One region of the Paenibacillus sp. BT-177 genome, then DNA from elsewhere that is predicted to be linked to it. Evidence: riboswitches for the same ligand, from Rfam matches in the RefSeq annotation. Region 1 holds a riboswitch; the other holds the start of a gene.
The links. A riboswitch is a leader RNA that binds a small molecule or an ion and turns the genes downstream of it on or off. The one in region 1 is predicted to bind cyclic di-AMP.
Positions count from the first base shown of each region.

Region 2: it holds a riboswitch for cyclic di-AMP, as region 1 does, so the genes downstream of both, OIU26_RS17300 (TrkH family potassium uptake protein) here and OIU26_RS07725 (hypothetical protein) in region 1, are expected to answer to the same signal.

Region 1 covers NZ_JAOYTP010000002.1:333,166-337,770, forward strand. The annotation lists gene kdpB (potassium-transporting ATPase subunit KdpB) at 1-265, opposite strand, end outside; gene kdpA (potassium-transporting ATPase subunit KdpA) at 319-1,995, opposite strand; gene kdpF (K(+)-transporting ATPase subunit F) at 2,141-2,218, opposite strand; gene OIU26_RS07725 (hypothetical protein) at 2,403-2,798, opposite strand; cyclic di-AMP (ydaO/yuaA leader) riboswitch at 2,912-3,085, opposite strand; gene OIU26_RS07730 (glutathione peroxidase) at 3,550-4,035, shown strand; tRNA gene OIU26_RS07735 (tRNA-Leu) at 4,183-4,265, opposite strand; gene OIU26_RS07740 (urease accessory protein UreF) at 4,529-4,605, shown strand, end outside.
Region 2 covers NZ_JAOYTP010000005.1:222,481-227,085, forward strand. The annotation lists gene OIU26_RS17295 (potassium channel family protein) at 1-622, opposite strand, end outside; gene OIU26_RS17300 (TrkH family potassium uptake protein) at 641-1,981, opposite strand; cyclic di-AMP (ydaO/yuaA leader) riboswitch at 2,391-2,543, opposite strand; gene OIU26_RS17305 (type II CAAX endopeptidase family protein) at 2,805-4,535, shown strand; gene uvrC (excinuclease ABC subunit UvrC) at 4,504-4,605, opposite strand, start outside.

The DNA.
Region 1 (4,605 bases):
GTCCCTCCGCGAGCGCTTCGGCAAAGTTAGCAAAAAGCAGCGTGAACAACAGAATAATAAATACAGCCAAGTTAAAGCCCATTTCCTTGCCGGCTCCAAAATAACCGGGAAGCAGTAGCATGAGCAGTACGACCAATGTACCGATCTCCACGACGAACATGACAGGATTTTTCATCATGATCATTGGATTTAATTTGATAAAGCTATCCTTGACCGCCTGCTTCAAGATGCTTCTATCCAGCATGCGTTTGCGTTCTTCCTTCATGATCAAGCACCCCGTTCATCCATTCTCATTTTCTTCTTCATGCTCATTTTTCATTACATGGTCAAAAATTCAGCTACAGGACCCAATACGATCACTGGTAAAAAGGTTAACGCACCAATCAACAGAACAACCCCGATGAGGATGGCTCCAAACAGCTTGTTATCCGTGCGCAGTGTACCCGTCGTCACCGGGGTCGGTGCTTTGGCATTCAATGAAGCCGCTACAGCCAGCAATGCAATCATGGATACATATCGTCCAAAAAACATAACTGCTCCGGTCGTAACGTTCCAAAACACGTTGTTATCTGCAAGACCTTCAAATCCTGAACCGTTATTTGCCGCAGATGATGCATATTCATAAAGCACCTGAGTCAACCCGTGGTATCCGGGATTAGAGACTGCATCGTATCCCCAATGGCTCATAAACGCAAGCGCAGTTGGAGCGAGAATGAGAAACGGATGTACCAAAATGGCAATCGCAATCAGCTTCATTTCCTTGCCTTCAATTTTCCTGCCCATAAATTCCGGGGTTCTTCCAACCATCAGTCCACATATAAACACCCCCAGAATCGCATACATCAGCATATTCATCAGCCCGACGCCCTTGCCGCCAAAAATGACGTTTAGCATCATTTCTCCCAAAGCAGCCATACCACCTAACGGGGTCAGTGTATCATGCATATTATTGACCGAACCTGTCGTTGCCGCTGTTGTAACCGCAGTGAATAGTGCCGATTGTCCAATGCCGAAACGAACCTCTTTCCCTTCCATGCTTCCCTGAGATGCATCCATACCCAGTGCCTGGATTAACGGATTACCTGTCTTCTCCGACACATACGTTATGGATAGAAAAATAAGGAACAAGACCATCATCGAGCTAAAAATAATCCAGCCCTGCTTGCGATTACGGGCAAACAATCCAAAAGTATACGGCAGCGAAGCCGGCATTACCCACATTGCTAAAATTTCCAGTACGTTCGTCCAAGGACTTGGATTCTCAAAAGGATGAGCAGAATTAGCTCCCGCAAAACCGCCCCCGTTCGTGCCCAAATGCTTGATGGATTCCAATGAGGCAATGGGTCCCATAGCAATCTGCTGCTGTGTACCGCTTAAAGTCGTAATATCCGCCGTGGACTGTAGCGTCTGTGGTACTTTTAGTCCCACCAGCACCAGCGTAAGTACAAAGGCAAGCGGCAGAAAAATCCGTATGTTGGCTTTAATAAAATCTTGAAAAAAATTACCCAGTCCTTCACCGCGCCGCGTCAATCCCCTCATAAAAGCCGCAGCAACCGAAAACCCCGAAGCAGCCGAAGTAAACATCATCATCGTGACGAACGCCATCTGTGTCAGATACGTAAGCCCGCTTTCTCCGCTATAATGTTGGAGATTCGTATTGGTCATAAAGCTGATTACCGTATTAAAGGCCAATGAAGCTTCCATATTACTGTTTCCAACCGGATTGCCTGGGAGTATAGCCTGCAAGCGCAATAGCAGGTAGCTGATCCCCACAAGCACCACATTGGTTGCAATGAAACTCATAGCATACGTGGTCCAACGCATGCTGTCCTGTTTCTTCAAGCCTACAACCTTATAAATCAGCTTTTCCGTTCCACCAAAAATCCGATCCGTCCGATTCGGTTCATTCGAGAATACGTGATACATATAGGTGCCCACCGGCTTTACCAAGAGCAGCAATATGACGATCACAATTCCAATTTGCAGTAGCTCCATCCTCTATTCCTCCTTATAATGCTCCTGCATTTGGAACAACAGACCTGATTCAGAACATCCATTGAGTGCACACGTTTGCGAAAATCTACACTTCTGATGCTTCATTCTTGATCTGCTGTTCCCGCCTGCTCGATCCTATAGTTGACTAGAACTTTTCAGGATTCAGGAGTGCGTAGATTAAATACACGAACACAATAGCCGTGAGTCCTAGCACAACAATCATCCTCTTCGGCCTCCTTTTGAGGTCTGCGCATCACACCAGCGTACAAACAGCAGTATCACTCCATAACTCACAGCCATTATGAGCAGCATGTATAAATCCATCATGTTCATACCCTCCGTATCGCTCTTCAGATCGTCATTTCCGATTCCATCATAAAATCATAAACCAGCTATGTTATAAGTGCTTATCCGTTCAGCAGGAAACCCACCTCTCCGTTCAATGTGTAGATCACATGGTCCGCTCCCAATCCCCGATAAATTCCTTGTGGATTACAGCCGTGCGTAATAACATAGATCAATTCTGATGTTAGTGGCCGACATATTTGCAGGAAACGGCAAGTCAGATTCAAGCTGTTTTCGAACAAATACACACTACCAATTTCTTTTTTAGGAAAATTCCATTTTCCCGCTTGCATCGTATTGATGCGCACAATGTGCTCCACACCCATTTTTTTGAGCTGTCGTTCCTCCTGAGTGCTATTTGTGAGAACTGCAAACGCCAATTTTTTAAACATAAGCAATTTCACAAAACTTCTGCCCGCTTCATTCGGTGCAGTGACAATAATTAACCGACCTTCCATCAGTAGCTCCTCTCCCGGTATAAAAAGACAACAAAAAGAAGCCGAAGGAAAAAGGCTTCCTCCGGCTTCATACATTCCATGATAAAATAAACCATGGTTGCACACGGCGGTTTGTTGCCTCTCCCTGTACGCTTACGAGGTTAGCTGTCGGATTCGGACGTGAGAGTCGCCCTATTTACGGCACTTGGCCGGAAAATTCACCCCATGAGACACACACGGCTTGCAAAACCGTACATACTCGTTGGTTCCCCCGCTTTTGCAACTGCAAAATTCAGCGCTTTAGACAATTCGTTGTTGCTTCATTGGTGTTAATTTGAAATTACGTCTTGAATCATACACCCGTGCAAGGAAGACTGTAAAGCTCAACGGCGGGGCTATAAATCACCCTTTAGAGCATAGGAGATTAAGAATAACGCTTACAAGGCATCTATGCTTCTCGTATCTCTTTAAAACTCTGTATTTCACCCCTTTTTGAAAATGAAAGGCATGTCAATATTGGCGTAGGGTATGGCTTAGTTACTCCTTATTTGCAAAAAGGAAAGAAAATACGCTATATGTGCCAGATAATTACCGATTGAACCCGTTTTTATGAGAAGAAACACCTCAATTAGCTCCATTTGAAGTGCGATTTACCGTTTTGAACAAAAGGCGATTTTACAATGGTCCAATGCCCGTATACTCTTCCGGACTTGCAACCCCTTGTTGAGTTGCTTACAATTTAATTGCAGAATATTGAATGAGGAGGGATATCTTGACCGTATATAAATATGATGCACAGACCCTACAAGGGGTACAAATTCCGTTATCCACATACGAAGGGAAAGTTCTACTTATCGTGAATACTGCCAGCAAATGTGGGTTAACCCCCCAGTACAAGGCGCTACAAGAGCTATATGACCAGTATCATGAACAGGGGCTCGAAATTTTGGGATTTCCCAGCAACCAGTTCGCCAAACAAGAGCCGGGCTCCAGCGAGGAGATCTCCGAGTTTTGCCAAATCAATTACGGTGTGACCTTCCCCATGTTCGCCAAGACAGATGTCAACGGTGATCAGGCACATCCTTTATTTCACTACCTGACCCACACTGCTCCGGGAGTATTAGGCTCCAAAGCGATCAAATGGAATTTTACTAAATTCTTAATTACACGAGAAGGTAACGTATTTAAGCGTTATGCGCCGCAAACCACTCCAGATAAGCTTATAGGAGATATTGAGAAGCTTTTGCGGAAAAACTGACATCTTTCTTCATTACAGTTAACGAGCGGTCCGCTGTCCATATGACCGCTTCTGTAACAGAATGATATAACGAAAAATATTTAACGAAAAAAGCACCCCTTCACGTAAAACGTGTCAGGATGCTTTTCAACTGGGTATTACACATAATGCGGTCGAGAGGACTCGAACCTCCACGGGCATACGCCCACTACCCCCTCAAGATAGCGTGTCTGCCATTCCACCACGACCGCATGTCATAATGTATTGAGGCAACAGATTTATTATACTCTCTCAGCAACAATTTGTAAACAATAATATTATAATTATTTTTAGTGTAACTTTATATAACATATATAAGCAATAAAATTATTTAATTTGACATGAAAGAGCTCAAAGTGTAAATATATATTACATAAATAATTGAAATATTATTATATAAATAAGATTAGAGTCAAATAAACTGACACAAATATTCACCTCAAGGAGGCGAACCATCCTGCATAAAGGTAACCGATTGCTAAACTACGCATTGTTGTTGGACCCTTCCCTACCCATTGGTGGTTTTACCCGTTTCTACGGACTGGATGAACG
Region 2 (4,605 bases), on a different contig from region 1:
TGGAGCCGATAATGACCATAATATCGTCTGCTTTCAGCCGATCCATAGCTGTCGGCGCGATCAAAATACCATTCGCCGTATGAAGTGCCACGATGCTGCAACCAAAGCGGGTACGAGCATTTAATTCTGCTAACGTTTTGCCATTCAGACATGCAGGCACATTGAGTTCCACAATGCTGTATTCCTTGGACAGCTCCAAATAATCGAGCAGATTAGGCGTGACCAGCTGATGCGCTACCCGAATACCCATATCTCGTTCCGGATAAATGACTCGGTCCACCCCAAGCTTCTCTAACGCACGCCCATGCAGTACAGATATAGCTTTGGCTACGACTTTTCTCACACCCAGCTCCTTCAGCAAAATGGCGGTCAGGATGCTTACCTGAATATCATCACCGATTGCAACAATGCCGCAATCGAAATTACGGATGCCCAGTGACCGCAACGCATCCTCATCTGTAGCGTCTGCCACGACAGTATGTGTCAGAATCTCACTCATACTGTCCACAACATCCTCATTCCGATCAATGCCCAGTACCTCGCACCCCATATCCACCAATTGCAAAGCCAGGCTTGAGCCAAACCGTCCCAAGCCAATGACTACAAACTGCTGCGTTTTCATATCTACTCGAAAACTCCCTTACCCTATAATTATTTTACCTTCTGGATGACGATACAATTCCTTACCCTTTTTCGGTCCCAGTGCATAAGCTAGCGTGAGTGGACCCAGCCTGCCTGCAAACATCGTCAGAGTAATCACCAGTTTGCCTACAACTGTCAAATCAGGTGTAAGCCCCATGGACAGTCCTACCGTACCAAAGGCAGACACCGTCTCGAACAAGATCATCAGAAAATGATGATCTTCGGTTGCGGACAGAATCATCGTCACCCCAATCACGAACAGCAACCCCAGCAAGGTAATAGTCAAAGCCTTATAAATGCGTGCCTGCGCAAGTCGGTACCGGAACAGCACAATGTCTTCCCGTCCCCGCAGCATCGAAAACACCGCTCCAATGAGCAGAGCAAATGTAGTGGTCTTAATCCCGCCTCCAGTGGAGCCAGGCGAAGCCCCAATAAACATGAGTATGATGATAAAAAACTGCGTAGCCTGCCGCAAGCCTGCAATGTCCAGCGTGTTGGCACCTGCGGTGCGAGGGGTAACGGACTGGAATAAAGAACCCAGCAGTTTACCACCCCAATCAAGCGAGCCAAGCGTCTTCGGATTCGTAAACTCAAATACAAAAATGACAAGCGTCCCGACGACAATCAGAGCAGCTGTCATGCTGAGTACCACCTTGGTATGCAAGGATAGTCTCTTACGCTTGCGATAATCTGCCAGGTCAGACATCACTACAAAACCAATACCACCCGAAATAATGAGAAACATGGCTGTAAAATTAACAATCGGATCATATACATAACCTGTCAGGCTGCGAAATTCACCGAATAAATCAAAACCAGCGTTATTAAACATGGAAATGGCATGCCAGATTCCAAAATAAATCGCCCTGCCGACAGGCATATCAAATGACCAGCGAATCGAAAAAATAGCTGCACATACTCCCTCAATCATCAGCGAGTACCATAGCACCTTGCGGATCAATCCAACAATTCCTTCGACAGAGGTCTGATTCATCGCTTCTTGCAAAATAAGGCGCTCCCGCAAGGAAATGCGACGTTTGAACACCAGCGCGATCAAGGTAGCCATGGTCATAAAGCCAAGACCACCGATCTGGATCAGCGCAACGATAACGATTTGACCAAAGGTTGTAAAAAAGAGCCCTGTATCCTTAACGACAAGTCCGGTTACACAGGTCGCGGACGCGGCAGTAAACAAAGCGTCTATAAACGCAAGTGGTTTTCCAGTTGTATTAGAGATGGGCAGCATTAACAATAAACTACCTATTAGAATGATAATGGCAAAGCCTGCAACGAATATCTGCGGTGGAGAAAGCCGAAGCCAGCGTGCATTGGGATTCATCTATTCATCACTTCTCTCCTAATCCTTAAAACTATAAAAACAGTGACTTAATACGGTGTAAGCCCGCTACGCGTTCCATTTATCTTCCGATCGTCGTTGCCCCTGATTTTTTTGATTTTCCAAACCTTAAGTAGCTATAATTAACATTCCCTGAATACAGGAAGAATGCATGTCAAACACTACTCGGCTCCCTGTGCTATTGGCGAGCAGCAGCGAAGGGGGCAGAATTGTTCTGAAGAAGCGAAGCGTTTGCCTTTATCTCCGGATTTTAACCATTAAAGGGTTTATACAATCAAAAAAAATCCGGGGATAACAGCAATCAGAAGAATAATCTGAACCCGCAGCGGTCTAACCAATCCAAACACTTTTATACACACAAAAAAAGACACCGGAAAACCGAGTGCCTGACTTGGTTCCTGCCCACAGCCTACGAGGTTAGCTGACGGATTCGGACAGCACAGTATGCCCTATTTACACTTCCGGTCCATCAGGATCGGCTGTAAAATTCACCCCAGTAACATGGTTCCCCCGTTTTCTCATAGAAATTCGGCTTAAATGTATATCATTACCCATATATTTCATAGGCATTGCCTCAAGATTATAATCCTTCTCTATCCAGATCACAAAACCGATTTCGCCGAAAAAACGTGAAATTGGCTTTAATTCGCGAATAGACATCGGTTAATCACAGCTTATCTAATTTTATTAAAACTTTAAAGTGCTTTCACTCTGTTTTCATGAATATCGCTGGTCTGTTGGCGGGAACCTGTGCAGTATGATATCTTTAATGGATGTTCTTATTTACAGATTAAGGAGGAAACTCATGAATCCTATCGGGAAACCGGTCGTGCTCACGGCCAACTTCAAAAAATTAGGCTTGCTGGGCGGGGTTGGCCTGATTTGCTTTTTTATCTTTCAATTGCTTATTCCCTCAATTAGCAATCCAAGTCCGGAATCATTGGTGAATGCAAAGGTCATCAGCAAACAAGAAGCGGTCATACACGCCCTGGACTTCGCCCGTTCCGAGCTGGGCTATACGGAATCACAGCCAGAGAAGCCCGTCGTAACCTATCAGGCTGAAACAGATTTGTACGGGTATTTATCCAGAGAAAAATTGGTTCAAGAGTACGATCGTACATGGAAAAAAAATTATCCATATGAAACCTTTCGGGTTGATTTGCCTGACTCCTCAGCGAAGGGCAAGCTGCAAATCCATGTGGATTTATCCACTGGGAAGGTCGTTAGCTTTAAACGGATCACCTCCAGCACCAATTACACACAGGCTGATGTTTCTACAGATGAACAAGCACGAAGCAGACTTGTACGTGTAGCTGAGGGTGACATGACGCTCGAAGCCAAGGAACAGGCTGCAGCAATATGGATCAAACGCTTTGGCTTTAAGCCATCTGAATTGAAGCTCGCGACCACTGAGGGAGAAGGTGGATTAAAATATACCGTGGACGGAAAGAAAATCGGCGCCTCGGTACTTACGCTGGCTTTTACTTTTGAAGACGGGGATGTTCGCTCGTTTACCCAAAGCTTTTCGGCCCCTTCGTCCTATACCGACTATGTTAAAAAGCAAACATACTGGGCTAATTGGATGACTTATGCGGGTTATGCCCTATTTAGCTTTGTCCTGGGCGTACTTGCCATTGTGTATGCGTCACTCACCCGACGACATACTTCATTTGTTCGCGGTATTATTCTGTCCATTGTATACTTTATTGCTAGTATAGCTGGGACAATGAACATGCTACCTTTATTGCAAGCTGAAGCAGGCAGTAAGGGCATGCTTATATTTCTTATGGTATTCCAGGTTGGTGTTACCTTCTTCATGGCTGTAGCTATCTATTTCTCCTTGGTAGGCGGTGACGGGCTTATGCGTCAGGTTGGACTAAATGCATGGCCACGGGCCAAAGAGCCAGGCTACGGACTGTATGTGCTTCGCAGTATGTATGTTGGTTACTTGTGGGCCTTCATTTTACTGGGCGTACAATCCATTTTGTTCTTTGTATTGGAGCGCACATTTAATACGTTCTCCACTACAGACGCCACGCAGTCCCCTTACAATATGGCTTATCCATGGCTATTGCCGATTATGGCTTGGATGGCAGGTATTGGAGAAGAAACTGTTTACCGTCTATTTGGTATTCCGATGGTAAAAAAAATAGTCAAGAATACGTTTGTTGCTTGTCTGATCACTACGCTTATTTGGGCACTGGGACATACGCTTTATCCGATCTATCCGGTGATTTCAAGACCAATTGAACTGACTTTTCTTGGTTTGCTGTTTAGTTTCGTGTTCCTGCGTTACGGCTTTATCGCTGCCATGTTCAGCCACGTTATTTTTGACAGCATATTAATGGGACTTAGTGTGATAAGTCTGGGAGACACCGTGAATGTGAGCGCCGGCCTATTCTGGATCTTACTTCCGGCTATTGTAGGCTACATCATTTACTGGTTTAGTCCCAAAAAACCTAATCGAATCATGTTTGAACCCATGAAAAAAGAGGAGCCGTATTCTACGACTCCTCCTCCCGAAGGGCAGCTATAATCTGACGAGCAAGTTTATCCCCAATAGAGAGAGGCCGGAAGTCTTCGACGCTGGCCTCTCTTATTTTTTT